DNA from 4 places in the Streptomyces sp. NPDC091282 genome. Region 1 is predicted to be linked to each of the others. Evidence: riboswitches for the same ligand, from Rfam matches in the RefSeq annotation. Region 1 holds a riboswitch; each other region holds the start of a gene.

Region 1 (7,042 bases):
CCGAGAGCTTCCTGGACCTGGCCGGCCAGCCGGGCGCCGGTGACCGCCACCGGGATCCGGTGGGGCTGGGGGTCGCGCATCAGGCCGATGTAGCAGCTGACGAACGCCGAGACGACGATCAGGCCGATCACGAACGGTTGCAGCCAGACACGGACCGGAGGGCGGCGCAGGCGGTGAGGTGGGTGGGACGGGGCATGCACTCCGGGTCTCCATGGCTGAGAGGGGGGATCGACATAAGCGTAATGCGATTACTTATGTCGCTATTCCTGAACCGCTCTCGAATCCTGAACCGCTCTCGAAGACGTCCGGAGTGCCGGGCGGCCCCGTCAGGCCCGGTCGGCGCCGGCCCGCTTGCGCGCCCGGTAGGAGCGCAGGTTGGCCGCGTTGCCGCAGACGTGGACGTCGTGCCAGACGCCGCTGCTGTTGCGGGAGCGGTCGTAGAAGGCGACCTGGCACCGGGTGTTCCTGCACTCCTTGAGGCGGCGCAGGGTGTCGGCGCCCTGTGCGTCGTACGCCTCGATCAGCGCGAGCGACGCCGCCCGCCGCCAGCCGGTGCCGCGCGGCTCGACGCGGACGACCCCGTGGTCGTCGAGCCGCAGCGCGGTGGGGAGGGTCAGCAGTGACGCAGCGGTGCCGGGCTCCGCGGCCGGGTCGCCGTGCCGGGCGCGCAGACTGCGCTGGAGGTCGTGACGGAAGTCGCGCAGGCTCCGCGCGTCCTCGGCCGTCAGGTCGACGGCGGGCGCCGGCCGCCCGGTCGCGGCGCTCCAGCTCGCGAGAGCCTGGTCGAGCCAGGACTGCGCGTCCTCGAAGGTCTCCAGGAGATCGGGTGTGCGCGGTTTGCCCGCGGGCCGGGTGTTGAGCAAGTCGTGCACGAAGGCCAGCCCGCCCGGGGCCGGCTCCAGGCCGTAACGGGTCGTCGCGGTCCAGGGCATGGGGAACTCCCTCGATGACACCGTCATGGCAACATGACCGTTGACGATTCACTTATTACAGCTGTGAGTCTAACGCCCCGGCGTGCCGGTCACAGGGCCCGGACCTCGGACGGCGTGACCGGCTCACCGGCCTCCACCCCGTGCAGGACCCGCGCCAGGATCTCCGCGCCCCGCACCACCCGGGGTCCCGGCCGGTTGAAGTACGACGGCCCGTCCAGGACCCGCACCCGCCCGGCGCGCACGGCCGGCAGTTCCGCCCAGCCCGGCAGGCCGGTCAGCGACGCGGCCTCCCGCAGAGTCCGTTCGGGGGAGAACCCGCACGGCAGGACCAGCACCGCGTCCGGCCGCGCGGCCCGGACCGCCTCCCAGGTCATCGGCTTCGTGTGCTCGCCGGGCGCCGCCAGCAGCGGGATGCCGCCGGCCGCCGTGATCTGCTCGGGCACCCAGTGCCCGGCCGGCCACAACGGGTCGAGCCATTCGATCGCGACCACCCGGGGCCGGTCCCGTCCGGCCACCGCGGCGCGGACGCGGTCGAGCCGGGCCCGCAGCTCGGCCCGGCGCCGCTCCGCCCGCTCCCGCACGCCGAGCAGCTCACCCACCGTGACCAGGCAGTCGAGGACATCGTCCAGGGTCCGCGGTTCCAGGCTCAGCACCCGGGTGTCCGCGTCGAGCAGCCGTACCGTCTCGCTGACCCTCCGGTACGACACCGCGCACACGTCGCACAGGTCCTGGGTCAGCACCACGTCCGGGCGCAGCGCCGCCAGTGCCTCGCCGTCGAGGGTGTAGAGGGAGGAGCCGGAGTGCGCCGAGCCGCCCACCGCGTCCGAGATCTCCCGGCTGGTCAGCCGGTCCTGGTCGAGATCGGCGCCGGTCACCACGGGAACCCGGGCCACCTCGCGCGGCGGCCAGTCGCATTCGTGCGTACGGCCGACCAGCCGCGCGGACAGCCCGAGTTCGGCGACGATGTCGGTCGCGGCGGGCAGCAGGGAGACGATGCGCACACCACGACCCTACGACGGGCTGCCGCAGGCTACGCGCCCCAGCGCACGGTGATCGTGTCCCCGACCCCCACGGCGGTGGCTCTGGCTGCGGCGTCACCGCCGGCCCGGTGCCGGAGCCCGGTCGGCCGTGGCTAGCGCGGACGCCCAGGTAGTGGATCTCCCGCCATCCGGAGCCCTTCGGCTCATCCTTGGGGCCCCGATAGTTGCGGGCAGATCAGGGCCTGAGGCATTCTCCCTGCGGATCGAAGCAGACGAGCCCGCTTGCCGGTCGTCGAGTGGACGGTAGCCGTCCCGCACCGCAAGGTCGTCACTCACCAGCACGTGAGGGAGCTCCTGGTCCGGTTCGTGGTCACCGCTCTCCGTGGCGCCCCGTCACTTGCCGGAGTAGGGGAGGAGGGCCATTTCGCGGGCGGTCTTGACGGCCGCGGCGAGTTGGCGCTGCTGCTGGGCGGTGACGTGGGTGACGCGCCGGCTGCGGATCTTCCCGCGGTCGGAGATGAACCTGCGCAGCAGGTCCGTGTCCTTGTAGTCGATGTAGGTGATGCCGGCCGTGACCAGCGGATTGGACCGGGGCTTCAGGGGCGTGCGGGTGTTGACGCGTCGGGGCATGCGGATTCCTTTTCCGTGAGGTTTCCCGGGAGGGCGTGAGCTTTCCCGGGAGGGGACGGTGACGGGCGATGGGCCGACAGGGCGGTGCTGGGTCATGCGGCGTCGAGCAGGGGGTCGAAGGCTGCCGGCAGGCGCCGCCACCCTTCGGGCCCGGTCGCGTACTCGGCGTCGGTGAGCAGGCAGGAGTCGAGGAGCCGCTCGATGCCTGAGCGGTCGAGTCCGGGTGAGGTGAAGACGAGGTGCTGGCAGCGGTCGCCGTGGTCCGGGTGCCAGTCCAGCGCGGCGGCCGCCCGCCGTACCGGGGGGACCAGTTCCCACGCCGCGTCGGGCAGGGAGGCGAGCCACGGTCCCGCGCCTTCGACGCACAGTGCGCCGCCCGCCGCCTCCCAGGAGAGCAGGGTGTCGGGCCGGTCGGCGAGCCAGAAGCGGCCCCTGCTGCGGGCGGCAGCGCAGCACAGGTCCTCAAGGGCCTGGTAGAGACGCTCGGGATGGAAGGGGCGGGTGCGGTGCCAGACGAGTGTGGTGACGCCCGCTTCGTCGGCCTCCTGGGGCAGCAGTGCGCAGGCCGGGTGCTGGGCCGCGGCCGCCGCCTCCACGTCGAAACCGGCGAAGGCCAGTTGGGCGAGTTCTCCCGAGTCCGCGTCCACCCGGCGGGCGGTGGGGTGAAGTTGGCTCAGCAGCGCATGGTCGTCCCGGTCCGCGTCAGGGCTGTTCACGAGGGCGAGGACGGGGGCGTACTCCAGTTGCCGGGCCCAGGTGTCGCCGACGGTGCGCTGGTCCTTCGTGGCCGCCGCGAGTCCCGCCTCGGCCAGGTCGTCGCCGTTGGAGAGGTAGGGCAGGGCCAGGGCCGGGTCCACCGCGGTGATCACGTTGCCCAGGGTGAGGAGATCTCCGCTGTGCGCCGCGACGACCTCCGCCATCGTCTTGGGCTCGACCGAGTCCCACAGTTCGACGACGGCCAGCCGGGTCGGACCGTGGCTCGCCAGGAGCTCCAGCTCCGGTACGAGGTCCTCGCGCAGTGCGCAGCATGCGCAGTCGTTGACCAGCGGCGTCTGACCCGAGCCGAGCACGCCGGACGCGTCGCGCACCAGCCGTCGTACGGTTCCCTCGCCGGCGGTGGCGAGGTCGTGATGCAGGGCGATGCTGCCCGGTACCGCCCGCAGGAGACGGTCGACCACGTGGCGGCGGGCGTCGGCGTGCAGACCGGCGACGATGACCACCGGGAGCCGGCCGTCCTCGCGCATCACCGGTCCCCGGCACGGCCGTAGCGGCGTTCGAAGCGCTCGACGCGGCCTGCGGTGTCGAGGACGCGGGCGGTGCCGGTGTAGAAGGGGTGGCTCGCCGAGGAGATCTCGACGTCCACGACCGGGTAGGTGTTGCCGTCCTCCCACTGGACGGTCTTGTCGCTGGTGAGCGTCGAACGGGTCAGGAAGGCGAAGTCGGCGGCCTTGTCGCGGAAGACGACGGGGGCGTAGGCGGGGTGGATACCGGGTTTCATGGCGGGCTCCCTTGAGTGTGTGTGGGCGGTCGGGTCAGCGCTCTTCGCGGAAGTCGACGTGCCTGCCGGCGCCAGGGTCGTACTTGCGCAGGACCAGGCGGTCCGGGTCGTTGCGGCGGTTCTTGCGGGTCACGTAGGTGTAGCCGGTGCCGGCGGTGGAGCGGAGCTTGATGACCGGGCGTAGTTCGTTGCGAGCCATGGGCGCTACTATATGGGAACGATTTCCATTATCAATACTCTGTCCTTCGACACTCTGTCCTTCGACGAGAGGCAGGTCATCCTGTGTCCGCCCACTGCCAACTGACCGGCGCCCGGCCGGGATTCGGCAACCGCATCTCCCACTCGCACCGGCGCACCACCCGCCGTTTCGACCCGAACATCCAGCGCAAGCGGTACTGGCTGCCCAGCGAGAGCCGGTACGTCCGGTTGACGCTGAGCGCCCGCGGGATCAAGACCGTCGACACGATCGGCGTCGAAGCGGCGGTCGCACGCATCCGCGCCCGGGGAGGGAAGGTCTGATGGCCAGGCGAAGCAAGATCGCGAAGAACGAGAACCGCAAGGCGGTCGTCGAGCGCTTCGCCGGCCGGCGGGCCGAACTCAAGGAGATCATTCGACGTCCCTCCTCGACGGAGGCCGAGCGCGGTGCCGCGCTCGCCGAACTGCGCCGTCAGCCCCGCGACGCCAGCGCCACCCGCGTCCGCAACCGCGACAGCGTCGACGGCCGACCGCGGGGGTATCTGCGCACGTTCGGGCTCTCTCGTATCCGAGTCAGGGAGCAGGCCCACGCAGGCTTCTTGCCAGGGGTCACCAAGTCGTCCTGGTGACAGAGCGGCTTCTTGCGCCAGGGAGCAATGCGGGCCTCCAGGGCCGCCGTTCCTTGCCTGCGGCCCTCCGTGGCCGGTGTCGACTCGCCCCCGACGAGGGCGTATCCGGAGGCGTCGGCGGGGGAGTGCCGGCGGAGTTCGGCGAGCGCCCCGCCCCGTGATCGTCCTCCCACCCTTCGCGACGGCGGGCGGGACAACGGAGGGCTCCCGCAGGCCCGTTGCCTGCGGGAGCCCTTCCACGAGGTCTGGTGCCGCGTCCTCGACGGCCCATAGGATGCGGGCACTTCGTGCAAATGCGCACGACCGGGGGAAGCCGGTGGGAGTCCGGCGCTGACCTGCAACCGTGTACGGCCCGCAAGCGGCCGTGAGTCGGGATGCCCGGCGTGCGCAGTGAACCGCTGCTCGCTGTCATGGTCTACAGGAGGGCTCAGCCTTGCGCCGTACATCCGCACACCGCACCCTGATCACCGCGACCGCCCTCGGTCTCGCGCTCGCCGTGTCCGCCCCGGCGGTCGCCCACACCCAGAGCGCGGCGGACACCAACCGTCGTGTTCGCGTGACCCTCACCGTGCAGGGACCGGACGGGGTGCTCTACCAGGGGAAGATCAGAACCCGGGGACACGATGTCACGACCGTGGCCGGGGGTACGCACCACTGCGACGGCACCAACGGCGCCGCCAACCCGTCGCCCGTTCCGACGCCCACGGCCGCCCTCGACGACGCAGCCCACAAACGGCACTTCACCTGGGACGGCACCTGGTACGCGTCGTTCGACGACTACTCCGTCGACGCCATCAAGGGCGTCAGCGGCGGCAGCTCCGCCTACTGGAACATCTCCGTCAACGGCGCGTCCACGCCGGTCGGCGGCTGCCAGTTCAAGCTGAACGCCGGGGACAAGGTGGCGTTCACCTGGACGGCCTTCTGAGGACAGGGCTTCTGCGGGGTGCGGGCCTCGGACGCCGTGACCGGCTCCCCGGCCCGCACCCTGTGCGGGACCTGGGCCGGCGCCTCCGTCCCGCGCACCACTCAACCTCGCGCAGAAATCGTTCGGGCGGGAAGCCGCATGGCAGGATCAGCACCGTCTCCCAGGTGATCGGCTCGGTGCGTTCGCCGGGCGCGGCCAGGAGCGTGATGCCGCCGTCCGCCGTGAGTCGAGAGTGCTACGACGGACGGCGACCGGCTAAGCGCCCCAGCGCACCGCGACCGTGTCGCCGACACCCACCGTCGTCCCCCTCGTGGCGGTGGCGAAGGACCCGCCGTCGACGCTGACCTTCCAGGTGTTCGAGCCGCTGTTGGCCTTGCCGTTGAGAGCGGTGACCGTGCCGGTGCCGGAGGACGGCGTCACGGAGGTGACGCAGCCGGCGGGGGTGGCCGAGCCCACGGCCGCGTCCAGGACGGCGCCCAGCGTGGTCGTTGAGCCGGTCGGGGTCAGCGCGACCGAGCAGACCTTGAGGTTCCCGGCGCCGTCGTCCACGGTCAGCGCCAGTTTCGTGGCCGTACCGGAGGTGAGGGAGCCCTGCGCGACCCACTGCGGGGCGCCCGAGGTGACCGGGGTGGGCGGGGTGGCGGTGAATCCGGCGCCCGCGACCGCGCGCAGGCCGTCGATGGAGGCGTAGGCCGAGGGGCTGGTGTCACCGGGCAGGTACTTGAAGCCGCCGCCGGGGTTGAACTGCTGGGCGATCAGGAAGTCGACCGGGGTCTTGCCCTGGGCGGTGAGGAAGTCGCCGGTCTGCGGGTTGATGCCGCAGGCGTTGAGGCCGGACACGGCCCAGCCGTTGGAGTCCGTGTTGACGCCGAACATGGCGTTGAACGCGCCGCTGCTCGCCACCAGCTTGCTCTTGAGGAATGCCTTGCCCTGCACGATGTCGGTGTCGGTGTTGGGCACGCCGGACACGCACAGGGCCGCCATGGCGGCACCGGTCATGTCGATGTCGCTGGTCGCGGCCTGCTGGGTGGGGTTGCCCTCGGCCTTGCTGTAGTTCCAGCCGCCGTCGTTGTGCTGGTTCGCGCGGATCCGGGTGACGATCGCGTCGCGCAGCGCCTGCGGGACGCGGACCTGACCGGACTGGGTCTTGGCGCCGTTCAGGGCGAGCGCGGCGAAGACGGTTCCGTTGAAGTTGGCGGAGGGCCCGAAGTAGCCGGTCTCGGCGGTCTGCCAGTAGCCGTAGATGTCCGCGA
Region 2 (7,042 bases), on a different contig from region 1:
TTCTCGTCGAACAGCACGACCACGTGCTTGATCGGTGTCGTGGTCGACGGCGTGCCGCCGTGCCCGGCGGGGACGGCCGCCCAGCTGGGCGCGGTGCCGCCGAGGACCGTGAGCGCGGCGGCGCCCGCGAGCGCCCCCAGGCTCCTGATCGCCGTTCGTCTTGCTGTCCTGGCCATGCGGGCTCACCCTCCGGGCATGAACGTCTCTGCGTCGTACAGGCAGGCATGTTTCGCCCGCTTCCCGGCGTCGCGGCGGAGCCGTGATGGCGGGCGGGTGAATACCGGGTCAGGGATGCCGGGGCAAACTTTGACCGCGAATTGACCGACCGGCTGCGGGAGTTGTCCGGACAAGCTTGGCCTTCGGCGGGTTCAGGCGAGGAGTGCGCGCCCGTACCAGTCGGCGCGGTCCCGCACGCCGGGCAGCGCGAAGAAGTACCCGCCGCCGAAGGGCGATATGTAGTCGACCAGCGGTTCGCCGGCCAGCCGCTTCTGCACCGTCTCGAACTGCCGTGCCAGGTCCTGCTGGTAGCAGCAGAACAGCAGGCCCATGTCGAGGTTGCCGTTGGCGTCCATGCCCCGGTCGTAGTTGTAGGCGCGGCGCAGGATCCGCTGTTCCGCGGTGGCCGCGGTACGGGGGTTGGCCAGCCGGATGTGCGCGTCCAGCGGGATCACGTCACCCTTGGGATCGGCGGCGAAGTCGGGCGTGTCGTGCTCGGCGTCCCCGTCCAGCGGTGCCCCGGACTGACGGGAGCGGCCGAACATCCGCTCCTGCTCGGCGAGCGAGACCCGGTCCCAGAACTCCACCAGCATCCGGATGAGCCGCACCACCTGGTAGCTGCCGCCGACCGCCCAGTCCGGTTCGCCGGAGCCCGCGCCGACCCAGACCAGCCGGTCCATCTCACGGGCGCTGCCGGTCTCCGGGTTGGCGGTGCCGTCCTTGAAGCCCAGCAGGTTGCGCGGGGTGCCGGACGGCCGGGGCGGGCTGCTGAACCCGTCGAGCCGCCAGCGGACCTGCATACCGCCCCGGGTGTGCCGGGCGATGTCGCGCAGGGCGTGCAGCACGGTGTCCGTGTCGTCCGCGTGCAACTGCAAACTGAGGTCGCCGTGGCACCACTCGGGCCGCAGGTCGTCGTCGGGGAAGGCCGGCATGGCGGTCAGCCGGCGCGGTCCGCGTCCTGCGAGGCCGAAGCGGTCGTCGAAGAGCGAGGCGCCGACGCCGACGGTCACCGCCAGCGCGCCCGACGGCACGTCCTCGCCGAGGACGCCGGAGTCGGCGGGCGGCGCGGTGACGCCGACCGGGCCGGGGACGCCGCCCGCGGTCAGGGAACGGGCGCGTTCGGTCAGCGTGCGCAGCAGGTCGGCCAGTTCGGCGCGGCCGTCGGCGGTGACGTCCAGCGAGGCGAAGACGGTCGTCCGCCGGGGCGCCGCGACCGCGGACAGCTGACGGGCGCCGTGGAAGGGCGCGACGGCCGCCGCCGCGTCCGGGCCGGTGACCGGTGCGGAGGCGCCGCCCGCGGCGAGCCCCGCGCCCGCGAGCGCCGCACCGCGCAGGAAGCCGCGGCGGCCGACCCGGCCGCCGGCCGTCCTCTCGCCGCCGTTCACACCGTCCTCCGCGGATCGCACAGGGTCGCCACCGACGCCAGCCGTTCCACCAGGTCGCCGAGGGCCGCGTCGACGTGCTCGCGCTGCCGGCGGTCCAGCCGTCCCAGGGGAGTCCAGGTGCCGCCGCGGTCGAATCCGTCCAGCATCCGGCCGGTCCGGTCCAGTGCGCCGCGCAGGGCCGGCAGCCCGGGGTAGCGGGTGGCCAGCAGCGGGTCCAGCCGGGTCAGGACCTGCACCGTGCCGTCCAGGTTGGCGCGGGCGGTGGCCAGGTTGCTGCCGCTGCCGTAGTCGGTACGGCCGGTCAGCTCGAACTGCACCGTGTTCTCCAGGATCTCGTGCGCCCGCAGCCCGAGCTGGGCGGGGTCCATCCGGGCCGTGGCCCAGCCGTCGCGGAGCGCGCCGACCGCGTGGACGAGGCCGGCCGCCGGGCCGCGCAGGCCGCTCGCCGGCTCGCCGTGCCACAGGCCGTACTCGATCCGGTGGAAGCCCGTGAAGTCCTTGTCGTGCACCCCGCCGGGCAGCCCCGCGTCGGTCCCGTCGATCGCGCCGTCCGCGTCCCCGAAGGCGTCGTACGCGGCACCCAGCCGCTCGTACTCCAGGTGCGCGGGCAGCCAGTCGGCGCGGGCGGCGGCGAGATCGCCGTCGTCGATCGCGTCCCGGAGCGCCGTCGTCAGCCGTACGACGTCGGACAGGCCGCCGCCGATCCACTTCTGGTAGGCGAGCGCCGGCGGGATCAGGTCGTGCTCGGTGACCGGGGCAGCGGCCGGACCGCTCCGGCCCGCGGTGATCCGGACCGTCGGCCCGGTGACGGCGTCGGCGTCGTCGGGGACGCACTTGAACGCGTAACTGCCCTTGCCGAGGCGGACGGTGAGCTGCCGGGTGGTGCCGGGACCGATGTCCTCCACCTCGCCGTACACCGCGCGGCTCGCCGGATCCTCCAGGAGGACCTCGGCGGCTCCGTCGGTGGGGTTCTTCAGGTCGAAGACCTGGACGCCGGGGACCGGAGCGCTCCAGCCCCGGCCGCAGCGGGCCGCGGACACCTCCACCGCGGTGTGCGGCAGCGCCTTCGGGCCCGCGTGCGCGGGGTGCGGGTCGCGGGTGACGGCCAGCACGCCCGCCACCAGGCAGACGACGGCGACCGCGACGACCGTCCAGGAACGCGACGACCTCCGGCTCAGGCCGGACAACACCATCCCGAACTCCCGGGTCCGTACCGTGCGTGACCGCCTCATGCTAGGCAGGCCCGGCCGCTCGAACGGCCGTCCAGGCAAACCCATGACCAAGAGTTCCCTGCCGGTTCACCCGGCCTCCCGGAGAACCCCGCACGCGCCCGCCGGTCCGGTCTCCTATCCTCGCCTGCCATGAACGACATGGCGGACATCGTGGCCGTGACCGGCCTGATCATGCGGTACGCGGAACTGGTCGACGGCGGTGACTTCGCGGGGGCCGGTGAACTCTTCGCCGACGGCGAGTTCGTCGGGAGCGGGCCGCCCGCCGTGGGACGCGAGGGCGTCGAGCGGATGCTCCGCGAGTCCGTGATCCGCTACGAGGACGGCACCCCGCGCACCCACCACGCCACGACGAACATCGCCGTGGAGACCGACGCGGCGGCCGGCACCGCCACCGCCCGCTCCTACGTCACCGTGTTCCAGGCGCTGCCCGGCCTGCTGCCCCTCCAGCCGATCGCCGCGGGCCGCTACCTCGACCGTTTCGAACTCCGCGACGGCACCTGGAGGTTCGCCGCCCGACGAGTCACGATCAACCTGGTGGGAGACGTGAGCCGGCATCTGCGCGGCTAGGGCGTGTTGCGAAAGTCCCGCCTGCCGCGCGACGCCATGCACGCACTCTCGCCGCACCGGGCGAAAGCCCAAGTACATCCAGTACGAGGACTTCCGCCCGGCACGCCGAGAGCACGCACCTGACGCCGCGCGGCCCGCCCTCCGGGCGAACGACGGGACTTTCGCAACACGCCCTAGCCGGACCGGGCGGCCGCCACGGCCCGGCGGTACCGCGACGCACCGCCCGCCCGCACCGGCCCGCCCGCACGGGCGCGTACGGTGGCGGGAAGATCGTCCGCGGAGCGCGGGCCCACCGGATCGCGGAAGGAACCGACCAGATCATGCGCGTCAACGCGACCCGCCGCCGCACGGAGGTCCTCGGATGAGCGACGTCCTGTTCCGCACCGACGGCCGGACGGCACACATCACGCTGAACCGGCCCAAGGCCCTGAACGCGCTCACGCACGCGATGGTGCTCGCCATGGACGAGGCGCTCGCGGCCTGGGAGCGGGATCCGGCCGTCGAGGCGGTGGTGATCAGCGGCGCGGGGGAGCGGGGGCTGTGCGCGGGCGGTGACATCCGGGCCGTGCACGACGACGCGCGGGACGGCGACGGGAGCGCGGCGGCCGCGTTCTGGCGGGACGAGTACCGGCTCAACGCACGGATCGCCGGGTATCCGAAGCCGTACGTCGCGGTGATGGACGGGATCGTGATGGGCGGCGGGGTCGGTGTCTCGGCGCACGGCAGTGTCCGCATCGCCACCGAACGCTCCCGGATCGCGATGCCGGAGACCGGGATCGGGTTCGTGCCCGACGTCGGCGGGACCCACCTGCTCGCCCTCGCCCCGGGAGAACTCGGCACCCACCTCGCCCTGACGGGTGCGCAGATCGGCGCCGCGGACGCCCTGCTGTGCGGACTCGCCGACCACTTCGTCCCCTCCGACCGCATCGGGCAGCTGACAGCCGACCTCGCCGAGCGGCCCGTACCGGACGCGCTCGCCCGGCACGTGCGGCCCGCGCCGGACGGCGAACTGGCCGCGCACCGCGGATGGATCGACACCTGCTACACCGCGGGCACGGTCGAGGAGATCGTCGACCGGCTGCTCGCCCACCCCGACCCCGCCGCCAAGGAGGCCGCGCGGACCCTGCTGTCCCGGTCGCCCACCGCGCTCAAGGTCACCCTGGCAGCGCTCCGCCGGGCCCGCCGACTCGGCGGCCTGGAGCGGGTCCTGGACCAGGAGTACCGCGTCTCCTGCGCCGCCCTGTCCACCGCCGACCTGGTGGAGGGCATCCGCGCCCAGGTCATCGCCAAGGACCGCGACCCGCACTGGTCCCCGGCCACCCTCGCCGAGGTCACCGACGCCGACGTCGACCGCTTCTTCGCCCCGCTCGGCGCGCGCGAACTCGGACTGGCCGACGGCGCGGGACATCCGCACCGCTGATCCGGCGACATCGGCAGGTCACCGGACGGGAGAGGAAGATCACGCCTGGTGGGGCGGTCTTGGCCGTGCCCCTGACACGCGGTACCGTCTGTCCGGTATCGATGACGACAGAACGGAAGCCGGTGCAAGTCCGGCACGGTCGCGCCACTGTGTGCGAGCACCCCCGGGAGCTCGTAAGTCAGACCCGTAGCCGTCGTCCAGTGCACCACCGAGATGGGACGCGAACTCCCAGAGGAGGTTCTGCCATGGCGCAGACCGTCGCGCAGCCGACAGCCACCACCCCCGTCGTTCCCGCCAAGCTGCCGCTGAGCGCGATAGCTCCCTGGGCGGTCTTCTTCGGCATCCTCATGCTCATCCTGCTCTACTTCGTCGGCGCCGAGCAGGGCGCCACCTCCGTGTTCAGCGGCACCGACGTCCACGAATGGGTGCACGACGCCCGTCACCTCCTCGGCTTCCCCTGCCACTGACGCGAGGGACGCCATCCGCTCATGAACTCCGCAACCGTACGAAACCTCCTGGTGCGGGGCATGCTCGCCGGCCTCGCCGCCGGCGTGCTCGCCCTCGTCGTCGCCTACCTCCTCGGTGAGCCGAACGTCGACAAGGCGATCGGCTTCGAGGACGCCCACGCGCACGAGCACGAGATGGAGGTCGTCTCCCGCTCGCTCCAGTCCACCGCGGGCCTGGCCACCGGCGTGCTGGTCTACGGGGTCGCCTTCGGCGGCATCGCCGCGCTCGCCTTCTGCTTCGCCCTGGGCCGCGTCGGCCGCTTCTCGCCGCGCGCGACGACGCTGCTGCTGTCCGGCTGCGCGCTGCTCGCCGTCTACGTGGTGCCCTTCCTCAAGTACCCGGCCAACCCGCCGTCGGTGGGCGATCCGGACACCATCGGCAAGCGGACCACGCTGTACTTCCTGATGATGGTGCTCAGCGTGCTGCTCGCGGTCGCCGCCACCCTCCTCGGCAAGCGGCTGCGGCCGAGCCTCGGCACCTGGTGGGCGACCGTCACCGCGGTGGCCGCGTTCGCCGTCGTCATCGCCCTGGCCTACCAGTTCCTGCCCGTCATCAACGAGGTGCCGGCCGACTTCCCGGCCACCCTGCTGTGGCGGTTCCGGCTCTCGGCGCTCGCCATCCAGCTGGTGCTGTGGGGCGGATTCGGCCTGGTCTTCGGCGAGTTGGCGCACCGGCAGCTCAACCCCAAGCCCGCGACGGCTCCGGCCGGACGTGCGGTTCCCGCCGCGAACTGATCGATTCACGCCACGCGAGGGCCCTTCGGAACCGACCGGGGGCCCTCTCGCGTTCTCCTGGCACCGGCGGACCGGGCGCGGACGACCCAAGGCGAGCAGCGGAGGACCCGAGTGGCACGACACCCCCAGCCACGTCGTATCACCCTCGGCGGCCACGAGGCCGTCGCGCTCACCGTCCGCGAGTACGAACAACTGGTGGCCAGCCGACGGCAGATCGGCGGCCAGAGCGCCCGGGTCCGGGTGCTCGCCCAGCAGGTGAAGCGGACCGAACAGCTCCTGAGCGAACTGGAGGACCTGGTCGGCGGCACGGCGGACTGCCACCCGCCGGACGCCGAGTGCCTGCGCTGCGCGATCGCGGACCTGCTCCGCCGCCACCGCGCCCCGGGTACCCCGCGACTGGTGTGAACCGGCCGTGAATCCGCCGTGACTTCGCGGGAGCACCGGTGCCGCACTCGCGTCCGCCGCCGCGGGCAGGGAAAGATGGGCGTCCAGCGATCGATCAACGACTGCGGAGGAAGTGGACTCATGCCGCATGAGCGAGCGGGCCGGCCGGCGGCTCCGGAGGACCTCGTCGACGTGGCCCGGCTGGTCACGGCCTACTACGCACGCCACCCCGAGCCGGCCGACCCGGCCCAGCGGGTGGCGTTCGGCACCTCGGGGCACCGCGGATCGTCCCTGGCGACCGCGTTCAACGAGGACCACATCGCGGCCACCAGCCAGGCCATCTGCGAGTACCGGAGCGGCCAGGGCACCGACGGCCCCCTCTTCCTGGGCGCCGACACGCACGCCCTGTCCGAGCCCGCGAAGGTCACCGCCCTGGAGGTGTTCGCCGCCAACGGCGTGACCGTCCTGGTCGACAGCGCCGACGGCTACACGCCGACCCCCGCCGTCTCGCACGCCATCCTCACCCACAACCGCGGCCGGACCACCGGCCTCGCGGACGGCGTCGTGGTCACCCCGTCGCACAACCCGCCCGCCGAC
Region 3 (7,042 bases), on a different contig from region 1:
GTCGGGGTTCCACATGGCTCCGTGCGGCGCGTCCGGCACGGCGTGCAGGGCGATGAGGTCGGGGTGCCGGGCGGCCAGCCTGCGGGAGTACACCCAGGGGGCGACCGTGTCGTCCGGGCCGTGGACGATCAGGGTGGGCACGGCGGGCTGGTCCGCCTCGACGAGGTCGCCGCCGTGGTCGGCGTGCAGGCCCGCGCGGCCCTGGGCGGCGCGCACCGCGAGCGGCAGCAGCGCGTCGGGGGTGTGCCGGGCCTGGGCGAGGGCCCGCAGGGTGGCCTCCCAGTTGAGCACCGGCGAGTCCAGGACGAGTCCGGAGACCCGCTCGCGCAGGGACGAGTGGGCGGCGGCGCGCAGCGCCATGGTGGCGCCGGTGGACCAGCCGTACAGGACGACGCGGCGGGCGCCGTAGCGGACGGCGTAGCGGATCGCCGCGTCCAGGTCGCGCCACTCGCTCTCGCCCAGGTGGCTGAGGCCGTCGGGAGGGCGCGGGGCGCCGAGGTCGCCGCGGTAGGCCAGGGCGAGGACCGGCAGGCGGCGGCCGTGCAGGAACCGCATGACGTTCATCGCGAGTTCGCGGGTGGTGCCGAGGCCGTGCACCGCGATCACCCAGGTGTCCCGGTAGCCGGGTACGAACCAGGCGGGCAGCGCGCCGAGTTCGCCGGGGATGTCGATGTCCGCGTGGTCCAGCCCGAGGGCCGCGCCCGGGTTGCCGATGTGGACGTTGGGGGTGAGCCAGACCTTGTCGCCGGCTTCGAGGCTGCCGTGCGTCACCCGCTCCAGCCGCCGTACGACGGTGTCCGGGGTGGTCGCGGCGGACTCCAGGACGGCGCCGACGACGGCGTGCGTGCCGTCGCCGGCCAGGCCGTAGGTGCCGGGGCGCAGCGAGGCGAGGTCCCGGGTGAGGGTGACGCGGCCGGCTCCGGTGCCGTGCACGGTGAGCCGGGGCTCGGTGGGCAGGGGCCGGCCGGGCGTGGCCTTCAGGGCGGCGTCGCTGGCGAACCGCCCCGCGGCCACCCCGGCCGCGCCGGCGGCGAGTACGGCACCGACGGCGGCCGTGGTGACTTTGACTGGGCGCACCTGTCCAGTGTCGGGGCGGACCGGGACGACGGCCAGCGGAGGCGGTCCTGCCGGGTTCAGCCCGGCTGCCGGCCGTATCCGCGCAGGCGCTCCGCCGCCTCGGCCAGTTGGTCCGGCGAGAGCAGGGCGGGGGTCAGGCCGGGCACCGAGGAGGCCGTCAGCCAGACGCGGCACATCCACTCCAGCTGGGCCGTGCGGTCGAAGGCCTGGGCCAGGGTGGCGCCGTAGGTGACCGTGCCGTGGTTCTGGAGGAGGCAGCCGGAGCGTCCGGCGAGGGCGCGGAGCATGTTCGCGGCCAGTTCCGCGGTGCCGTAGGTCGCGTACGGGGCGACCCGGACGGGTCCGCCGAGCGCGGCGGCCATGTAGTGGATCAGCGGCAGTTCCGGGACGAGGGTGGAGACGGCCGTCGCGGCGACGGCGTGGGTGTGCACGACGGCTCCCGCGTCCGTGCTGTTGTGGACCGCGAGGTGCATCGGCAGTTCGCTGGTCGGGACGAGGGTGCCGAGGACCTGGCGCCCGGCGAGGTCGACGCCCGTCACGTCGGCGGGGGTGAGGCGGTCGTACGGCACGCCCGACGGTGTCACCAGTACGGTGTCGCCGACCCGGACCGAGACGTTGCCGGAGGTGCCGACGACCAGTCCGTCGGCCACCGTGCGGCGGGCGGTGGCGACGAGTTCGCGCCAGGCCGCCGCCTCCTGGGCATCGGCCGCACGCCGTGGCGGCCCGGATCCGTCCGGTGCGCCGCCGTGTCCGTCTCCGTCCCGCCCGTCCCGCCGCTGCTCAGCCATGACCCGATCCTGTCAGGCCGCCGGGTGACCGGAATCTCTTCGGCGGTTTCGCGGGGCGGCCGAGGGCGCCCGCCGGGGGCCGCCGGCCAACGGGCGACAGGGCCGGCGGACCCGCCGCCGGCCGGCGGCCGCACCCCGTCCCGCGCGCGGGCACCCAGAAGTCGATTTCGGTCACCATGGTGACCGACTCAGTTCATCTTCCGTTCACCCAGGTTGCCTACGGTCCAACAGCCGATGACCTCTAAAGATTGTTCGGGTAAATGGAAAACTTCTCGCTGATCCTCGCGATTGTGGTCGTGACCGCACTCGCGTTTGATTTCACGAACGGTTTCCACGACACCGCCAACGCGATGGCCACGACCATCTCGACCGGTGCGCTCAAGCCCAAGATCGCGGTGACCATGTCCGCCGCGCTCAACCTGGTGGGCGCCTTCCTCTCCGTGGAGGTCGCCAACACGATCTCCAAGGGCCTCGTCGACGAGAACGGCATCCGGCCCGAGGTCATCTTCGCCGCCCTCGTCGGCGCGATCCTCTGGAACCTGGTGACCTGGCTGGTGGGCCTGCCCTCCAGCTCCTCGCACGCCCTGATGGGCGGCCTGATCGGCGCCACCGTCGCCTCCGCCGGCTTCGGCGCGGTCCACGGCGACGTCCTGGTCACCAAGGTACTGCTCCCGGCGGTCGCCGCCCCCGTCGTCGCGGGCCTCGCGGCCCTGCTGGCGACCCGGCTGTCCTACGGGATCGGCAAGGACGCCGACGACAACGCCACCCGCAAGGGCTTCCGCGCCGGCCAGATCGCCTCCGCCGGCCTGGTCTCCCTCGCGCACGGCACCAACGACGCGCAGAAGACGATGGGCATCATCACCCTCGCGCTGGTCGCGGGCGGCACCATCGCCCCCGGCTCGAACCCTCCCACCTGGGTCATCCTCTCCGCCGGCCTGGCGATCGCGCTCGGCACCTACATCGGCGGCTGGCGGATCATCCGCACCATGGGCAAGGGCCTGACCGACCTCCGGCCGCAGCAGGGCTTCGCCGCCCAGACCAGCGCGGCCACCGCCATCCTGGCCTCCTCCCACCTCGGCTTCTCCCTCTCCACCACGCACGTCGTCTCCGGCTCCGTGATGGGCGCGGGCCTGGGCCGCAAGGGCGGCACGGTCCGCTGGTCCACCGCCACCCGGATGATGGTCGCCTGGGTGCTCACCCTCCCCGCGGCCGCCGTCGTCGGCGCGCTCGCCGAGTCGGTGACGGACCTCGGCGACTGGGGCACCGCGGCCGTCGCCGTCTTCCTCGTCGCCTCCAGCGCCGCGATCTGGAAGCTGTCCCGCCGCGAGGTGGTGGACAGCGCGAACGTCAACGACACCGCGGAGCCGGCCGGCGTGGTCACCGCGGCGATGGCCGCCGTCACCCCGCCGCCCGCGGGCCCGGTCACGGACGGCCTGACGGCCACCATCCCCTCCCCCGCCGCTCCCGCCGCCGACCCGGCCGCGACCGTCTGACACCCGAGGAAGAACCGACATGAACATCGACTGGGCAGCCATCGGCTCCGTCCTCGGCGTCAGCCTCGTGGTCACCGTGGGCATGGTGGCCCTCTTCACCCTCGGCATCAAAGGCCTCTCCGCCCGCGAACGCGCCGTCGCCCAGGGCAACTCCGCGGCGCTGGCCGTGACCGCCGCCTACCTGTGCTTCGCGGCCTGCGCGGTCGCCGTGGCCTACGGCATCCATCTGATCGTCGCCAAGTCCTGACCCCGCGGGGCCGGACCGGCCGAACGCCCGCACCACCGAAGGCTCCTTCCCGGTCCGCCGGGAGGGAGCCTTCGGCATGCCCCCACGGGCCCCCTCCGAACCACCGGTGTGGGCCTTCCCACACACTCCCCTCGCAGGTCAACGGCAAGTTGACGGGTCTTCCGGGGGCGTGGTGGACTTCCGGAGCCAAGTACGGCGGCATGAGAGGAAGCCGGTGCGAATCCGGCGCGGTCCCGCCACTGTCACCGGGGTAGCAGCCCCGCGAGCCAGGAACTCTCACCGCCGTTCTCGTCGAACCAGGGCGTGGACACCCTGAGTGAGGACAATTCGCCATGCGCGGCTGCCGAACGAGGTTGAGAACCAGGCCCCTTCCCGCCCCCGCGGCGGGCTGAGCCGATGGGTGCCGGTCGCGTCTTCGCGTACGGCGCCGCCGCCGGCCTTCTCGGCGACCTGCTGCTCGGCGATCCGCGCCGCGGCCATCCGGTCGCCGCGTTCGGACGCGCGGCCGGGGCCGTCGAGCGGGTGCTGTGGCGGGACCACCGCGGCTGGGGCGCGCTGCACACCGCGGTCTGCGCGGGCGGCGCCGTGACGCTGGGCGCGCTCGCCCAGCGGGCCGTACGCCCCTCGGCCGCCGCGTCCGTCGTGCTCACCGCGACCGCCACCTGGGCCGTCGTCGGCGGCACTTCGCTCGCCCGTGAGGCGGACGTCATCGGGCGCGCCCTGCGGGCCGGGGACGTCGAGGCGGCACGGGCCCGGCTGCCGCACCTGTGCGGGCGCGATCCGCAGGCCCTGGACGCCGACGGGATCGCCCGGGCCGTCGTGGAGTCCGTCGCCGAGAACACCAGCGACGCCGTCGTGGGCGCACTGGTGTGGGGAGCCGTCGGCGGAGTGCCGGGGCTGCTCGGCTTCCGTGCCGTCAACACCCTGGACGCCATGGTGGGCCACAGGTCGGCCCGCTACCGGCGGTACGGGTGGGCCTCGGCGCGGCTGGACGACGTGGCGGGCTGGCCGGGAGCCAGGCTGACCGCCGTCCTGGCCGCCGTCGCCGGAACCGACCCGCGCGGCGCCCTGCGGGCCTGGCGGTCCGACGCGGCGAAGCACCCGAGCCCCAACGCCGGCCCGGTGGAGGCGTCGTTCGCGGGCGCCCTCGGGGTACGGCTCGGGGGAACGCTGTCGTACGGGGGGCGCGTCGAGCACCGGCCGGTGCTGAACGGGGAGGGACGGACCGTGGAAGTCGCCGACATCGAGCGGGCGGTGCGGTTGTCGCGCCGGGTGGGATGGCTGGCGCTCGGGGTGAGCGCGGCCGGGGCGCTGCTGCGCGGACGGCCGTCGGGAAGGACGTCATGAACAACGGCGGTCTCCTGGTGGCCGGTACCACCTCCGACGCCGGCAAGAGCGTCGTCACGGCCGGCATCTGCCGGTGGCTGGTACGGCAGGGCGTCAAGGTCGCGCCGTTCAAGGCGCAGAACATGTCCCTCAACTCCTTCGTCACGCGCGAGGGCGCCGAGATCGGGCGGGCGCAGGCCATGCAGGCGCAGGCCTGCCGGATCGAGCCGACCGCGCCGATGAACCCCGTGCTGCTCAAGCCGGGCGGCGAACGCAGCAGCCAGGTCGTGCTGCTCGGCAAGCCCGTCGGGGAGATGAGCGCGCGCGGCTACCACGGCGGACGCCAGCAGCAGTTGCTCGGCACCGTGCTCGACTGCCTCAGCACGCTGCGGGGCACGTATGACGCGGTGATCTGCGAGGGAGCGGGCAGTCCCGCGGAGATCAACCTGCGCCGGACGGACATCGTGAACATGGGCATCGCGCGCAACGCCCGGATGCCCGTGCTCGTCGTCGGCGACATCGACCGCGGCGGCGTGTTCGCCTCCTTCTTCGGCACCGTCGCCCTGCTCTCCCCCGAGGACCAGGCCCTCGTCGCCGGGTTCCTCGTCAACAAGTTCCGCGGCGACGTCTCCCTGCTGGAGCCCGGCCTGGACATGCTGCACGGCCTCACCGGGCGGCACACCTACGGCGTCCTGCCCTTCCGGCACGGGCTCGGGATCGACGAGGAGGACGGGCTGCGGGTGTCGCTGCGGGGCACCGTGCGCGAGTCGAGCCTCGCCCCGCCCGTCGGCGAGGACGTCCTGCGGGTCGCGGTCTGCGCCGTCCCCCTGATGTCCAACTTCACCGACGTGGACGCGCTGGCCGCCGAACCCGGCGTCGTGGTGCGGTTCGTGGACCGGCCGGAGGAACTGGCCGACGCCGACCTCGTCGTCGTCCCCGGCACCCGCGGGACGGTCCGGGCCCTGGAATGGCTGCACGAGCGGGGGCTCGCGGACGCGCTGCGGCGCCGGGCCGCCGAGGGGCGGCCGGTGCTCGGCATCTGCGGCGGCTTCCAGGTCCTCGGCGAACGGATCGAGGACGACGTCGAGAGCCGCACGGGCCGGGTCGACGGGCTCGGCGTCCTGCCCGTGCGGGTCCGGTTCGCCCGCGAGAAGACCCTCACCCGGCCCGTCGGAGAGGCCCTCGGCGAGCGGGTCGAGGGGTACGAGATCCATCACGGGGTCGCCGAGGTGACCGGCGGCGAGACCTTCCTCGACGGCTGCCGGGTCGGGCAGACCTGGGGCACCCACTGGCACGGCTCGCTGGAGTCGGACGGCTTCCGCCGGGCCTTCCTGCGCGAGGTGGCGGCCGCCGCGGGCCGCCGGTTCGTGCCCGCCCCGGACACCTCGTTCGCCGCGCTGCGCGAGGAGCAGCTCGACCGGCTCGGCGACCTGATCGAACAGCACGCGGACACCGACGCGCTCTGGCGGCTCATCGAGTCGGGCGCGCCGCAAGGACTGCCCTTCATTCCACCGGGAGCACCCGCATGAGCACTGTGTTGTTGTTGTCGACCGCCGACACCGATCTGCTGGCGGCCCGCGCCGCCTCCGGTGCCGGCTACCGGATCGGCAATCCGACGCGCGTCGACGTCGCGGCGGAACTGCCGGCGCTGATCGACGGCGCGGACATCGCGGTCGTACGGCTGCTCGGCGGCAAGCGGGCCTGGGAGGACGGGCTCGCCACGCTCCGGGCCTCCGGCATCCCGACCGTGCTGCTCGGCGGCGAGACCGTGCCGGACGCCGAGCTGATGGCCGAGTCGTCGGTGCCGGCCGGTGTGGTCGCGGAGGCGCTGCGCTACCTCGTCGAGGGCGGTCCCGAGAACCTCCTGGAGCTGTCCCGGTTCCTGTCCGACACCGTGCTGCTGACCGGCGAGGGGTTCGCCGAGCCGCGGAAGATGCCCGAGTTCGGCGTGCACGGCGGCCACGAGATCCGCCCGGACCGCCCCACGGTGGGCGTGCTCTTCTACCGGGCCCACGAACTCAGCGGCAACACCGGCTTCGTGGACACCCTGTGCGAGGCGATCGAGGCTCGGGGCGCCAACGCCCTTCCGGTGTACTGCGGTTCACTGCGCG
Region 4 (7,042 bases), on a different contig from region 1:
CACGCCCGTGCCCTGGTGACCTGCCCCCGGCGGCGAGTCCTGATACCGGCGCGCGCTCAGGCGGCCTGCGGGCCCCGGAACGCGCGCCGGTAGGCGTTCGGCGTGGTGCCCAGCTCCTTCACGAACTGGTGCCGCAGCGCGGCCGCCGTGCCGAAGCCCGCGCGGCCCGCGACGGCGTCCATCGTCTCGTCGGTGCCCTCCAGCAACTCCTGCGCCAGCAGCACCCGTTGCCGCAGGATCCAGCGGTATGGCGTGGTGCCGGTCTCCTGCTGGAAGCGTCGGGCGAAGGTGCGCGGGGCCATCAGGGCGCGGGCGGCCAGCTGCTCGACGGTGACCTCCTCGTCGAGGTGCTCCGCCATCCAGGCCAGCACCTCGCCGACGGTGTCGCAGGGGCCCTCGGGCAGCGGGCGCTCGATGTACTGGGCCTGTCCGCCGTCCCGGTGCGGGGGCACCACCATCCGCCGGGCGATCTTCCGGGCGACCTCGGGGCCCTGTTCCTTGCGGACGATGTGCAGGCAGGCGTCGATGCCGGCCGCGGTGCCCGCCGAGGTGATCACCGGGTCCTCGTCGACGTACAGCACGTCCGGTTCGACCCGGGTGCGCGGGTAACGGCGGGCCAGCAGCCGGGCGTGCCGCCAGTGCACGGCGCACCGGCGGCCCTCCAGCAGTCCGGCCGCGCCCAGCACGAAGACGCCGGAGCAGACGCTGAGCACCCGGGCGCCCCGGTCCACGGCCCGGCGCAGCGCGTCGAGCAGCTCGGGCGGGTACTCCCGGTCGACGTTGGAGTCGGCCGCCGGCACCGCGATCAGGTCCGCCTCCTCCAGCCGGTCCAGGCCGAAGGGCGTGGCGACCGTCAGGCCCGGCACATGCGTGGCGAGCGACGGCCCCTCCGCCGAGACCACCGCGAAGTCGTACACCGGCAGCCCCTCGTCGGAGCGGTCGAGGCCGAAGACCTCGCACACCACTCCGAGCTCGAAGGGATGCACACCGTCCAGGAGCACCGCGGCCACGTTCGTCAGCATGCTGCCAGTGTGCCTCGCCGATGGCAGTAATTCGAGGGTGTGTGGCAGTGCTGCCACTCACGGTAAGGAGCATCCGGCGGGACAGTGGTGTCCATGAACGGAAACCAGATCGAAGGTCTCGTCGGAATGGTCCTGGTCCTCGGGATCCTGGTCCTCATGGCCCTCCCGTCCGTGCTCGGCGTCCTGCGCGACAGGCGCATCGACCGGCAGATCAGGGAGGCCCACGAGGACCGCGGAGAGCGGGAGACCCCGATGGCTCAGAAGGCTCAGAAGTCCTCGTCCAGGTCCACGGTGCCCTCCACCGCGACCTGGTACGCGGACGGCCGCCGCTCGAAGAAGTTCGTCAGCTCCTGAACGCCCTGCAGCTCCATGAAGGAGAACGGGTTCTCCGAGCCGTACACCGGAGCGAAGCCGAGGCGGCCGAGCCGCTGGTCGGCGACGCACTCCAGGTACTGGCGCATCGAGTCCGTGTTCATGCCGGGCAGGCCGTCGCCGCACAGGTCACGGGCGAACTGCAGCTCGGCCTCGACGGCCTCCCGCAGCATGTCGGTGACCTGCTGGCGGAGTTCGTCGTCGAACAGGTCCGGCTCCTCCTTGCGGACCGTGTCGACCACGTCGAACGCGAAGCTCATGTGCATCGTCTCGTCGCGGAACACCCAGTTGGTGCCCGTGGCGAGACCGTGCAGCAGACCCCGGCTGCGGAACCAGTAGACGTACGCGAAGGCGCCGTAGAAGAACAGGCCCTCGATGCACGCGGCGAAGCAGATCAGGTTGAGCAGGAAGCGGCGGCGGTCGGCCCGGGACTCCAGCCGGTCCAGGTTCTCCACCGAGTCCATCCACCGGAAGCAGAACTCGGCCTTCTCGCGGATGGAGGGGATGTTCTCCACCGCGGCGAACGCGGCCGTGCGGTCCTCCGGGTCGGGCAGATAGGTGTCCAGCAGCGTCAGGTAGAACTGGACGTGCACGGCCTCCTCGAACAGCTGACGGCTCAGGTAGAGCCGCGCCTCGGGGGAGTTGATGTGCTTGTACAGCGTCAGCACCAGGTTGTTCGCCACGATCGAGTCACCGGTCGCGAAGAACGCCACCAGCCGGCCGATCAGGTGCTGCTCGGAGGGGCTGAGCTTGGCGAGGTCGGCGACGTCCGAGTGGAGGTCGACCTCCTCGACGGTCCAGGTGTTCTTGATGGCGTCCCGGTAGCGCTCGTAGAAGTCGGGGTAGCGCATCGGGCGCAGAGTCAGCTCGAAGCCCGGGTCGAGCAGGTTCTTCTTCTGGGTGGTCATTACTGGCAGGCCTCGCAGGACTCGGGGTTTTCCAGGGAGCAGGCGACCGCGTCTTCGACGGCCGTCTGCTGGGCGGGAACGGTGGCTTGGGCCTGCGCGGCGCGGGCGATCCGGGTCGCCGGGCGCGAACGCAGGTAGTACGTCGTCTTCAGGCCCGACTTCCAGGCGTACGCGTACATCGAGGAGAGCTTGCCGATGGTCGGCGTCTCCAGGAACAGGTTCAGGGACTGGGCCTGGTCCAGGTATGGCGTGCGGGCCGCGGCCATGTCGATCAGACCGCGCTGCGGGATCTCCCAGGCCGTGCGGTACAGCGCCCGCACGTCGGCCGGGATCCACGCGAAGTCCTGCACCGAGCCGTTGGCCTCGCGCAGCGCCTCACGGGTGCGGGCGTCCCAGACGCCGAGGTCCTTGAGCTCCCGCACCAGGTAGGAGTTGACCTGGAGGAACTCGCCGGACAGCGTCTCGCGCTTGAAGAGGTTCGAGACCTGCGGCTCGATGCACTCGTAGACACCCGCGATCGAAGCGATGGTGGCGGTGGGCGCGATCGCCAGCAGCAGGCTGTTGCGCAGCCCGGTCGTCGCGATCCGCGCACGCAGCGCCGCCCAGCGCTCCGGCCAGGTGAACTCGACACCGAAGTGGTCCGGGTGCAGCACACCCCGCGCGGTACGGGTCTTCTCCCAGGCCGGCAGCGGGCCGCCGCGCTCGGCGAGGTCGGCGGAGGCCTCGTACGCGGCGAGCATGATCCGCTCGGCGATCCGGGTGGAGAGCGCCTTGGCCTCGGCGGAGTCGAACGGCAGCCGCAGCTTGAAGAAGACGTCCTGGAGACCCATGGCGCCCAGGCCCACGGGACGCCACTTGGCGTTGGAACGGCCGGCCTGCTCGGTCGGGTAGAAGTTGATGTCGACGACCCGGTCGAGGAAGGTGACCGCGGTGCGCACGGTCTCGTCCAGCCGCTCCCAGTCGATGTCACCGCTCGCGGTGTCGACGAACGCGCCGAGGTTCACCGACCCCAGGTTGCAGACCGCCGTCTCGCCGTCGTCGGTGACCTCCAGGATCTCCGTGCAGAGGTTCGAGGAGTGGACGACGTGACCGGGGGTGGCGGTCTGGTTGGCGGTGCGGTTGGCCGCGTCCTTGAACGTCATCCAGCCGTTGCCGGTCTGCGCGAGGGTGCGCATCATCCGGCCGTACAGGTCCCGGGCCGGGATGGTCTTGCGCGCCAGGCCCCGGCTCTCCGCCGCGCGGTAGGCCGCGTCGAACTCGTCGCCCCACAGGTCCACCAGCTCGGGCACGTCGGCGGGGGAGAACAGGGACCACTGCCCGTCGGCGTTGACCCGGCGCATGAACTCGTCCGGGATCCAGTGCGCGAGGTTCAGGTTGTGCGTGCGCCGGGCGTCCTCACCGGTGTTGTCGCGCAGCTCCAGGAACTCCTCGATGTCGGAGTGCCAGGTCTCCAGGTAGACCGCGGCCGCGCCCTTGCGCCGGCCGCCCTGGTTCACCGCGGCGACCGAGGCGTCGAGCGTCTTGAGGAACGGCACGATGCCGTTGGAGTGCCCGTTGGTGCCGCGGATCAGCGAACCCCGGGAGCGGATGCGGCTGTAGGAGAGGCCGATGCCGCCTGCGTGCTTGGAGAGCCGGGCCACCTGGTGGTAGCGGTCGTAGATGGAGTCCAGCTCGTCCTTGGGGGAGTCCAGGAGGTAGCAGGACGACATCTGGGGGTGCCGGGTGCCGGAGTTGAAGAGGGTGGGGGAGGAGGGCAGGTAGTCGAGGCGGCTCATGAGCCCGTAGAGCGCGGCGACTTCGTCCAGGGCGCGGGCCGTGTCGTCCTCGGCGAGGCCGGCGGCGACGCGGAGCATGAAGTGCTGCGGGGTCTCGACGACCTTGCGGGTGATCGGGTGCCGGAGCAGGTAGCGGCTGTGCAGGGTGCGCAGGCCGAAGTAGCCGAAGCGGTCGTCGGCGGCCGGGTCGACCAGGGCGTCCAGGCGGGCCGCGTGCAGGCGCGCGAAGTCGGCGGTGCGGTCCGCGATGAGGCCCTCGCGGTGGCCGACGGCGACGGACTCGGTGAAGGTCGTCACGCCCTGCGAGGCGGCTTCGGCGCGGATGGAGATCGTCAGCAGCCGGGCGGCGAGCCGGGAGTAGGCGGGGTCCTCCGAGATGAGACCGGCGGCCGCCTCGGTGGCCAGCTCGCGCAGCTCCGCCTCGTCGGCCCGCGCCGAGCGGCCGCGCAGCGCGGCGGCGGCGACCCGGCCGGGGTCGGCGTCGGGGAGGTCGGCGGTCAGCCCGGTCAGGGTCCGCAGCAACGCGGTGCCGGGACCGTCCTCGTCCACAGAGGTGGTCGCTGAAGCCGGTTCGGCTGGCGCGATGGTCACGTGGGGCTCTCCCTCGCTCGGCTCGGGGCCTGGCGGAGGGCAGGGGGCAGCACACGGGCGCACGCACGCGTGTCGCGTCCCCGGCCCACTCCACGAGGCCCGGACGTCGGAACACCCGGGCCGGACGGCCGGGCGTCGGCTGTCGGCAGGTCCTCGGACTGACGCTCGCGCACAGATGTGCGCAAGTACACCGTTGCGGGACAGTTCCGGATTCGCACCGGATTCCCCTGCGGCGACAGCGAGCATGAGCATACATCTAGTGCCGGGTCGCGGTAGCACCCCCACATGTTGTGTCGCGGAGGTGTCAGAGTGTCAGCTCATAGGTGAGGAGAGTGATGCCGTCCAGCTGCGGCAAGGGATTCCAGTCCCGCTCGGGTGTGCGGACGAAGCCGAGGCGTGCGTAGATCCGGTGGGCGGACTCCATGGTGCGCTGCGTCGACAGCACGATCCTCCCGCAGCCTTCGAGGGCGCGTGCGCGCTCGACGCAGGCGCGGACGAGCGCGGCGCCGGCGCCCCGGCCGCGGGCGGCGCCGTCGACGGCGAGCATGCGGATCTCCGCCTCGTCCGCGGCGGCGAGGTCGGCCATCGGGCCGGGCCCCGGGACGAAGGTCACGCCGCCCAGGAGGACGTCGTCGGCCACGGCGACGAGAACGGTGGCCGCGGCCGCCCGTTTCGCCACGTCCCTCAGTTCGGTCAGGTAGGAGTCGCTCTCGCCGAAGTCGAGGAGGCCGTCCTTGAGGTAGGCCTGGGCCGTCAGTTCGCCGAGGACGCCGTATTCGGCGGGCCGCGCTTCGCGGATGCGGATCGTCATGCGCAGGAGTGTGTACGACGGCGGGCCGCCGACGTGACGTCTTTTCGGCGGCCCGCTGCGGGTCGTGCGCGGTGGCGTTCCCCGCGCCCCTTGGAGGGCGCGTCCTAGTGGGCGCCCTCCGCGACGGCCGGCGGGAGTTCCTTCTCCACGCCCGGGTCGCCGGCGTCGGCCGTGTAGTCCCCCGGCGTCGTCTCGTCGATGCCCTCGGGGGCCTTCAGGGCCTTCAGGACGAACGTCAGGACCACCGTGACCACCACGTTCATCACGAACGCCGTCAGGCCGATGTAGCCGATCTCGCCGATGCCGGGGATCTCCTTGGCCGAGCCCCCGAAGTGCTTCTGGGTGGGGGAGGCCACGCCGTAGGCCGCGGCCGTGCCGTAGACCATGCCCACCGCCCAGCCCGCCAGCAGCGCCCAGCGGTGGAACCAGCGGGTGAACAGGCCGCCGACCAGGGCCGGGAAGGTCTGCAGGATCCAGATGCCGCCCAGCAGCTGGAAGTTGATGGCGACCGTCTTGTCCATGGTGAGGACGAAGACCAGCGCGCCGACCTTCACCAGCAGCGAGACGAGCTTGGAGACCTTGGCCTCCTGCTTCGGCGTGGCGTCCGGCTTGATGAAGTCCCGGTAGATGTTGCGGGTGAAGAGGTTCGCGGCCGCGATGGACATGATGGCCGCCGGGACCAGGGCGCCGATGCCGATCGCCGCGAAGGCCACGCCCGCGAACCAGTCCGGGAACATGTCCTCGAACAGCTGGGGGATGGCCAGCTGGCCGTTGGTGACCTTGATGCCCGCCGCGATGGCCATGAAGCCGAGCAGCGCGAGCAGGCCCAGCATCAGGGAGTACAGCGGCAGGATCGTGGTGTTGCGGCGGATCACGTCCCGGCTCCGGGAGGAGAGCGTCGCGGTGATCGAGTGCGGGTACATGAACAGCGCGAGCGCGGAGCCCAGGGCCAGGGTGGCGTAGGTCCACTGGCCGGCCTCGGGTGGCGCGAGCGCGCCGCGTGGCTTGCCGGTGGCCGGATTGACCTGCGCGAAGGCGTGTCCGGCCTTGGCGAAGATGTCGTCGAAGCCGCCCAGCTTGATCGGGATGTAGATGATCGCCACCGCGATGACGAGGTAGATCAGCCCGTCCTTCACGAACGCGATGAGCGCGGGCGCCCGCAGGCCCGAGGAGTAGGTGTAGGCCGCCAGCACGCCGAAGGCGATGAGCAGCGGGAGGTCCTTCACGAACCAGTTGGTGCCGTCGCCGCCGCCGACGCCCATCACGTCGAGGACCGCCTGGATGCCGACCAGCTGGAGCGCGATGTAGGGCATCGTCGCCAGGATGCCGGTCAGGGCGACGGCCAGCGAGAGTCCCTTGGAGCCGAAGCGCCCGCGCACGAAGTCCGAGGTCGTCACGTAGCCGTGCCGGTGGGAGACCGACCACAGACGGGGCAGGAACGTGAAGATCAGCGGGTAGACGAGGATCGTGTAGGGCACCGCGAAGAAGCCGGCCGCGCCCGCCGCGTAGATCGCCGCCGGTACGGCGACGAAGGTGTACGCCGTGTACAGGTCGCCGCCGAGC

Evidence for each region. Region 1 has a riboswitch for cobalamin ahead of ACIQOE_RS22265 (DUF4430 domain-containing protein). Riboswitches for the same ligand answer to the same signal wherever they lie in the genome.
Region 2: another riboswitch for cobalamin. It lies ahead of ACIQOE_RS34640 (CbtB-domain containing protein); the one in region 1 lies ahead of ACIQOE_RS22265 (DUF4430 domain-containing protein).
Region 3: another riboswitch for cobalamin. It lies ahead of ACIQOE_RS00335 (cobalamin biosynthesis protein); the one in region 1 lies ahead of ACIQOE_RS22265 (DUF4430 domain-containing protein).
Region 4: another riboswitch for cobalamin. It lies ahead of ACIQOE_RS17850 (ribonucleoside-diphosphate reductase subunit alpha); the one in region 1 lies ahead of ACIQOE_RS22265 (DUF4430 domain-containing protein).

The regions. Positions count from the first base shown of each region.
Region 1 covers NZ_JBIVUX010000004.1:758,294-765,335, forward strand. The annotation lists gene ACIQOE_RS22220 (hypothetical protein) at 1-131, opposite strand, end outside; gene ACIQOE_RS22225 (CGNR zinc finger domain-containing protein) at 327-932, opposite strand; gene ACIQOE_RS22230 (cobalamin-binding protein) at 1,022-1,933, opposite strand; gene rpsR (30S ribosomal protein S18) at 2,306-2,542, opposite strand; gene ACIQOE_RS22240 (GTP-binding protein) at 2,635-3,786, opposite strand; gene ACIQOE_RS22245 (type B 50S ribosomal protein L31) at 3,786-4,040, opposite strand; gene rpmG (50S ribosomal protein L33) at 4,075-4,239, opposite strand; gene rpmB (50S ribosomal protein L28) at 4,323-4,559, shown strand; gene rpsN (30S ribosomal protein S14) at 4,559-4,864, shown strand; cobalamin riboswitch at 5,131-5,265, shown strand; gene ACIQOE_RS22265 (DUF4430 domain-containing protein) at 5,298-5,789, shown strand; gene ACIQOE_RS22270 (hypothetical protein) at 6,045-7,042, opposite strand, start outside.
Region 2 covers NZ_JBIVUX010000009.1:248,530-255,571, forward strand. The annotation lists gene ACIQOE_RS34615 (alkaline phosphatase family protein) at 1-176, opposite strand, end outside; gene efeB (iron uptake transporter deferrochelatase/peroxidase subunit) at 369-1,601, opposite strand; gene ACIQOE_RS34625 (EfeM/EfeO family lipoprotein) at 1,598-2,794, opposite strand; gene ACIQOE_RS34630 (nuclear transport factor 2 family protein) at 2,963-3,400, shown strand; gene ACIQOE_RS34635 (enoyl-CoA hydratase/isomerase family protein) at 3,762-4,820, shown strand; cobalamin riboswitch at 4,892-5,027, shown strand; gene ACIQOE_RS34640 (CbtB-domain containing protein) at 5,066-5,287, shown strand; gene ACIQOE_RS34645 (CbtA family protein) at 5,309-6,061, shown strand; gene ACIQOE_RS34650 (hypothetical protein) at 6,173-6,466, shown strand; gene pgm (phosphoglucomutase (alpha-D-glucose-1,6-bisphosphate-dependent)) at 6,587-7,042, shown strand, end outside.
Region 3 covers NZ_JBIVUX010000001.1:58,311-65,352, forward strand. The annotation lists gene ACIQOE_RS00315 (alpha/beta hydrolase family protein) at 1-1,077, opposite strand, end outside; gene ACIQOE_RS00320 (class II aldolase/adducin family protein) at 1,134-1,865, opposite strand; gene ACIQOE_RS00325 (inorganic phosphate transporter) at 2,126-3,358, shown strand; gene ACIQOE_RS00330 (hypothetical protein) at 3,378-3,605, shown strand; cobalamin riboswitch at 3,760-3,903, shown strand; gene ACIQOE_RS00335 (cobalamin biosynthesis protein) at 4,002-4,952, shown strand; gene ACIQOE_RS00340 (cobyric acid synthase) at 4,949-6,460, shown strand; gene cobN (cobaltochelatase subunit CobN) at 6,457-7,042, shown strand, end outside.
Region 4 covers NZ_JBIVUX010000003.1:860,450-867,491, forward strand. The annotation lists gene ACIQOE_RS17830 (cytochrome P450) at 1-19, shown strand, start outside; gene ACIQOE_RS17835 (helix-turn-helix domain-containing protein) at 57-1,022, opposite strand; gene ACIQOE_RS17840 (hypothetical protein) at 1,116-1,376, shown strand; gene ACIQOE_RS17845 (ribonucleotide-diphosphate reductase subunit beta) at 1,289-2,302, opposite strand; gene ACIQOE_RS17850 (ribonucleoside-diphosphate reductase subunit alpha) at 2,302-4,668, opposite strand; cobalamin riboswitch at 4,795-4,927, opposite strand; gene ACIQOE_RS17855 (GNAT family N-acetyltransferase) at 4,973-5,479, opposite strand; gene mctP (monocarboxylate uptake permease MctP) at 5,584-7,042, opposite strand, start outside.